Linked DNA regions of Amycolatopsis sp. NBC_01480. The protein of the gene in region 1 binds, or shares a complex with, the protein of each later gene. Links are inferred from orthologs where the notes say so. Each region holds a gene or a part of one and is shown in the gene's direction. Other genes may lie near its edges. The genes, in order: dnaB and dnaG.

Region 1 (3,130 bases):
GCAGCCTGTACGTCGCGGCGCGGCCGAACGGGGGCCGGCGGCGCCGGAGCCCGCGGCCGCTCAACTTCATCGACGTGAGCGAAGGCCGCTGGCTGATGGAGGAACGCCCGGGGCGGGACGACTCGCTCGTGGTGTTCACCCCGGGCACCCCGCAGGTGATCGGGGAGCGGATCCGGAACGCACAGAGCGCCTTGGGCTGACCTGACGCACTACGCCGGGTGGGGTTTCCGCCGTGCCAAGCCAACATGGCCGGACGGTGAACCTCACCCGGTTTTCGTGTCCGGCGCACCCCGCGGGGGTCCTACCTGCGGCTTCTCGCTCAGCGGTTACACAGCGCAGCGGGCGGGTCGGCAATGCCGCTCCTCGTCGTCCGTTCAGCCCACCGTGTCATGGCTCTACGCTCCGTAGCATTCATCCACAGGCGGCTGAACCGGGTCGGCCGCGACACGCCGAACGACGCGCCGGGCGCGACACGCCGGACGAGTTTCGACAAAGTTCTCCACAGTCTCTGCGCAGGGCTTGACCTGGGGGTTTATCCAAGCCGATCAGCCTTGTCCCCAACTTGTCCACAGCGTTACGGCTGCCTGTGACTGGTTGCCCCCAGTCATCCACAAGTTGTCCACAGGACGGTCAACACCCGGAATTGCATTGCTCCTAACGAGGGATCTAGCGTGCGCTGTCGCCCAGTACTCACGGTGGCGCTCGGCGCGTCGATCCACGGGCGAGAGGGACGCCGTACATCATCAGGAGGGGTTCGGCGGGCGACTGGGAAAGCCGGGGAGGATCCGGCATAATCGAACTGGTGTTCGCATGACTCGGGTTACGTGAAACGGGCCGGTGCCGGGCAGTTCGACACATGACCTGTTCGAGAAGTGAAGCGTGAGCCGGCCGGGGTGCGGTCGGCCGAGGAGGTGTCCGGGGCGGTGGCGCTGACCGACGACCGCGGTCCGACGTACGCGGAGTCCGACCCGGGTCCGAGCGACCCCGGGTCCGGCGGCTTCGACCGCCAGCCGCCGCAGGACCTCGCGGCCGAGCAGTCGGTGCTGGGCGGCATGCTGCTGTCGAAGGACGCGATCGCCGACGTCATCGAGGCGCTCGGCCCCGGCGACTTCTACCGGCCTGCGCACCAGGCGGTGTACGACTGCATCCTCGACCTCTACGGCCGCGGCGAGCCCGCCGACCCGATCACGGTCTCGGCCGAGCTGGAGCGGCGGGGCGAGCTCGGCCGCGTCGGCGGTGCGCCGTACCTGCACACGCTGATCGCGACCGTGCCCACCGCGGCCAACGCCGGCTACTACGCCGAGATCGTCTCCGAGAAGGCGGTGCTGCGCCGGCTCGTCGAGGCGGGCACGCGGATCGTGCAGTACGGCTACGGCGCGGCGGCCGCCGACGGCGCCAACATCGACGAGGTCGTCGACCGCGCGCAGGCCGCGATCTACGACGTCACCGAGCGGCGCACGAGCGAGGACTACGTCGCGCTCGAAGACCTGCTGCAGCCGACCATGGACGAGATCGACGCGATCGCCTCGCGCGGCGGCCAGTCGCAGGGCATCCCGACCGGGTTCGCCGACTTCGACGAGCTGACGAACGGCCTGCACCCCGGCCAGATGATCATCGTCGCGGCCCGCCCCGGTGTCGGCAAGTCGACCCTCGGCCTGGACTTCGTCCGCTCGGCGTCCATCAAGCACGGCCTGACCAGCGTCATCTTCTCGCTGGAAATGAGCCGCACCGAGATCGTCATGCGCATGCTCTCGGCCGAAGCCAAGATCCGGCTCGCCGACATGCGCGGTGGCAAGATGTCCGACGACGACTGGACCCGGCTGGCCCGGCGGATGAGCGAGGTCTCCGAGGCGCCGCTGTTCGTCGACGACTCGCCGAACATGACGATGATGGAGATCCGCGCGAAGGCCCGGCGGCTCAAGCAGCGGCACGACCTCAAGCTCGTGATCGTCGACTACCTGCAGCTGATGACGTCGGGCAAGCGCGTCGAGTCGCGGCAGCAGGAGGTCTCGGAGTTCTCGCGGCAGCTCAAGCTGCTGGCGAAGGAGATCGAGGTACCGGTGATCGCGATCTCCCAGCTGAACCGTGGCCCGGAACAGCGCACCGACAAGAAGCCGATGCTGTCCGACCTGCGTGAGTCCGGCTCGCTGGAGCAGGACGCGGACATCGTCATCCTGATCAACCGACCGGACGCCTGGGAGCGCGACGACCCCCGCGCCGGCGAGGCGGACCTGATCCTGGCGAAGCACCGTGCCGGCCCGACCAGCACGATCGTCGTCGCGCACCAGCTGCACTACAGCCGTTTCGTCGACCTCGCGCACGACTGACGCGGAAGGTCTCCATCCACTCGCCGCTACGCGACGGGGGAACCGTCGTCGAGGGTGTCCAGGACGGCGGGTAAGCCGGCTCGCAGCATCTTCCGGCGGACGGTGCCGAGCAGCCGGGCCATGAGAAATCCGCCGACCCCGGTGAAACCCGTGTGGTCGTAGGTGAAACGCGTGCCGCCGGCGTGGGGCTCGAGCCGGTACACGACCTCCGTCACGTCGCCGCCCGCGCTGTCGGTCCACGAGTAGCGAAACAGCGACGGCTCAATCACTTCGAGCACCTCGCAGTCCACTACCCCGTTCCAGCCGGGCTTGGGTTTCGCGTGGAACTGGAACTTCGCGCCCGGCACCAGGACCAGGCCCTCCGGACGGCCGCCCGCGCCGGTCGAGGTCCACCGCGGGATCAGCGCCGGGTCGGTGACGGCTCGCCAGACCTTCGCGGGGGAGTGCGGGTAGTCGCGGACGATGTGGATGGCGCTCATGGTGGCTTCCTCACTCAGTCGGACCGGGTCGAGCTTAGTTTACAGTCACAGAAAACTTTCTGTCGATGAAACTTCCGCTGATCCAGGAAATATCCCGGAACTCGCCGACGTCGCGTACTCTGGTAGTTGAAGTTTCAAATATTGGAGGCAAACGATGGCGCCAACACCGGTCCTGTACCTCAGCCACGGTGCGCCGCCGCTCGCCGACGACGCGACGTGGACCCGGCAGCTGGCGGGCTGGTCCGCGAACCTGCCGCGGCCGAAGGCGATCCTGATCGTCTCGGCGCACTGGGAAGAGGCGCCCTTGACGCTCGGGGCGACCAC
Region 2 (3,180 bases), 3.0 Mb from region 1 along the record:
GCCCGCGGGAGCCGTGCTGGCGCGCGGCGTCGGCCGAGCAGCCCAGGATGTCGCCGATCTCGCCGAACGGGACCGAAAACGCGTCGTGCAGCACGAAGGCGACGCGCTGCTCCGGCGTCAGCTTGTCGAGCACCACCATCGCAGCCATGCGGATGCCGTCGTCGCGCACGGCGGCGTCCAGCGGGTCTTCGCTCACCGGCATGCCGAACGGCGTCACGATCGGCTCCGGCAGCCACTGGCCCACGTACCGCTCACGCTGCACCGCCGCCGAGCGCAGCCGGTCGAGGCAGATCCGGCCGACCACCGTGGTCAGCCAGCCGCGCAGATCGCGGATGGCCGCGCGGCCCGCGTCGTCCAGCCCGGCCAGCCGCAGCCACGACTCCTGCACGGCGTCCTCGGCGTCCGCCCGCGTGCCGGTGAGCCGGTAGGCCACGCCCAGCAGGTGCCCCCGGTGCGCCGCGAACTCGTCGGCGAAACCGGCCAGAGCCGAAGGTGTGCGCATAAGGGGAGAGTGTGCCGCACGGGCGCCGGGGCGGGAGAACTAGAGTGGATGCCGTGGCAGGACGGATTCGGGAGAGCGACATCGCGGAGGTGCGTGAGCGCAACCGGATCGACGAGGTCATCGGGGAGTACGTCGCGCTGCGGCGGGCCGGCGGAGGCAGCCTCAAGGGCCTCTGCCCGTTCCACAACGAGAAGACCCCGTCGTTCAATGTGCGCCCCTCGCACGGCACCTTCCACTGCTTCGGCTGTGGCGAGGGCGGCGACGTCATCAAGTTCATCCAGAAGATCGACCTCGTCTCGTTCGTCGAGGCGGTCGAGCGGCTGGCCGACCGGGCCGGGCTCCGGCTGACCTACGAGGGCGGCGGGGGCGGGGCGGCTCAGCGCGACCGCGGCACCCGCGCGCGGCTGATCGAGGCGCACCGGGCGGCGAGCGCGTTCTACATCGAGCAATTGGCCACCGACGAGGCTCGCACAGCCCGCGACTTCCTGTCGGAGCGCGGATTCGACGCGGCGGCCGCGAAGCAGTTCGGCTGCGGCTACGCGCCCGGCGGCTGGGACAAGCTGACGAAGTACCTGCTCAACCACGGGTTCGAGGTCAAGGAGCTGCTCGCGTCGGGCTTGTCCAAGGAGGGCCAGCGCGGCCCGATGGACCGCTTCCACCGGCGGCTGGTCTGGCCGATCCGCGACGTCGGCAACGACGTGGTGGGCTTCGGCGCGCGCCGGCTGTTCGACGACGACCGGATCGAGGCCAAGTACCTCAACACCTCCGAGACGCCGATCTACAAGAAGTCGCAGGTGATGTTCGGCCTCGACCAGGCCAAGCGCGAGATCGCGAAGCGGCACCAGGTGGTCGTGGTCGAGGGCTACACCGACGTGATGGCGATGCACGCTTCCGGGGTGCCCACGGCCGTCGCGTCCTCGGGCACCGCGTTCGGCGAGGACCACATGAAGGTGCTGCGCCGGCTGATGATGGACGACGACGCGTTCCGCGGCGAGGTGATCTTCACCTTCGACGGCGACGCGGCGGGCCAGAAGGCCGCGCTCAAGGCGTTCGAGGGCGACCAGACCTTCGCCGGGCAGACCTACATCGCGGTCGCGCCGGACGGCATGGACCCGTGCGAGCTGCGCATCGCCAAGGGCGACGCGGCGGTGAAGGACCTGGTCGCGCGCCGGACGCCGCTGTTCGAGTTCGCGATCAAGAGCATGCTCAAGCAGTTCGACCTCGACTCGGTCGACGGGCAGGTCGCCGCGCTGCAGAAGACGGTGCCGATGGTGGCGTCGATCAAGGACCGCGCCAGCCGCGACGGCTACGCGTCCAAGCTGGCCTGGTGGGTGGGCTGGCAGGACGTGGCCCAGGTGGTGAACCGGGTGCGCGGCAGCGCGGGCGCCACGGCGAAGCGCGGCGGGCCGCCGTTGCGCCAGGCGGCCTCGAGGCAGGCGCCCGAGCCGGAGCCCAAGGAACAGGATCTGCCGCGGCCCGCGCCGGGCGACCCGCGGTTCACCGGCCAGCGCGAGGCGCTCAAGGCCGCGCTGCAGCAGCCCGCGATCGCCGGCCCGGAGTACGACTCGCTGCCGGAGGAGGCGTTCACGCACCCGGTGTACGTCGCGATCCACCTGGCCGTGCTCAAGGCGGGCGGCGCGGCGTCCGGGCTCACCGGCCCGGCGCTGCTGGACGCCGCGGCGCAGCACTGTCCGGAAGGGACGGTCCGGCGGGTGCTCAGCGAGCTGTCCGTGGAACCGTTGCGCGCCTTGGGCGAAGTCGACTCCCGGTACATCTCGGGAGTGCTCGCGGGCGTGCAGGAGAGCCTCGTCGGCCGGCAGATCGGCGAGATCAAATCGAAGCTGCAGCGGCTTTCGCCGGTCGAGGCGCCGGACGACTACCGCGCGCTGTTCGGCGACCTGGTGGCGCTGGAGCAGTACCGGAAAGCGCTGCGGCAGCAGGCCGCCAGCGGATGGGACTGAGATGGGCTGGCTGAGCCGGATCTTCGGAAACGGGCTCCCGGAAGGATTCCCGGCGCGCCCGGAGCCGGGTGAGAACGTGATCGCCGCGGCGGCGGTCGAGGGCGGCGGGCACCTGGTCGTCACCTCGCTCGGCCTGTGGCTCCCGGACGGCGAGGGCGGCGCCCGGCGCGTCGGCTGGCACCTGGTGGCCAAGGCGACCTGGGCCGACGGCGTCTTCACACTGACCGAGTCGGCGGAAACCGAGCGCGCCGGCGGGGTCGTCGTGCTGAGCGACCTCGAGCCGGTGCGGTTCCGGCTGCCGGACCCGGGCAAGGTGCCGCAGCAGGTGCGGCTGCGCGTCGACGGCTCGGTGCGCACGCGCCACCGCCACGAGCTGCCCGGCGGCGGCGCCTGGTTCGTGCAGCGCAAGGTGCCCGGCCACGACGGCACGGTGCTGCAGGTGCGCCCCGACCCGGGCACGGACCCGGCGCTGGTCTCGGCCATCGCCGAAGAGGTCGCGGAGAAGCTGGCGGGTCCGCAGCGCTAGCAGTACGCTCGTACTCAGTACAGCCGTACTGTTTACTTGCGGAGGTGGACGTCTCATGTGGGATCCGGCCAAGTACCTCGACTACTCCGACCTGCGCGCGCGGCCGTTCCACGACCTGATCGCGCGCATCCCGGCCACGTCCGCCCGTCGAGTGGTCGACCTGGGCTGCGGACCCGGCAATCTGACCGTCG

What was found.
Region 2: the proteins of dnaB (region 1) and dnaG are in contact, whole or in part, in a crystal structure (PDB 2R6A), measured with the Geobacillus stearothermophilus proteins. The link is inferred for Amycolatopsis sp. NBC_01480 from one-to-one orthologs. Residues at the interface, in WP_033016901.1 of Geobacillus stearothermophilus: Ser13, Glu15, Ala16, Gln18, Glu91, Leu92, Asp94, Ala95, Val96, Pro97, Thr98, Ala99, Ala100, Asn101, Tyr104, Tyr105, Ile108; in WP_049624496.1 of Geobacillus stearothermophilus: Lys456, Leu457, Leu458, Pro459, Ala460, Asn463, Ala464, Leu467, Leu535, Leu536, Ile537, Ala538, Gln544, Glu545, Asp548, Tyr549, His552.

Annotation. Positions count from the first base shown.
Region 1 is NZ_CP109442.1:3,202,186-3,205,315, forward strand. Bases 308-3,125 are described here. They hold dnaB (replicative DNA helicase), read left to right. Parts: upstream 308-923; coding sequence 924-2,327; downstream 2,328-3,125. Other genes in these bases: OG371_RS15200 (SRPBCC family protein), read right to left, coding at 2,354-2,806; OG371_RS15205 (dioxygenase family protein), read left to right, coding at 2,961-3,125. Also shown: OG371_RS15190 (ESX secretion-associated protein EspG), read left to right, coding at 1-200; more of OG371_RS15205, read left to right, coding at 3,126-3,130. UniProt on the Escherichia coli protein: The main replicative DNA helicase, it participates in initiation and elongation during chromosome replication. Travels ahead of the DNA replisome, separating dsDNA into templates for DNA synthesis.
Region 2 is NZ_CP109442.1:247,581-250,760, reverse strand. The notes cover bases 137-3,004. They hold dnaG (DNA primase), read left to right. Parts: upstream 137-546; coding sequence 547-2,463; downstream 2,464-3,004. Other genes in these bases: OG371_RS01195 (hypothetical protein), read left to right, coding at 2,465-2,989; OG371_RS01205 (sigma-70 family RNA polymerase sigma factor), read right to left, coding at 137-502. Outside these bases: more of OG371_RS01205, read right to left, coding at 1-136; OG371_RS01190 (trans-aconitate 2-methyltransferase), read left to right, coding at 3,045-3,180. UniProt on the Escherichia coli protein: RNA polymerase that catalyzes the synthesis of short RNA molecules used as primers for DNA polymerase during DNA replication.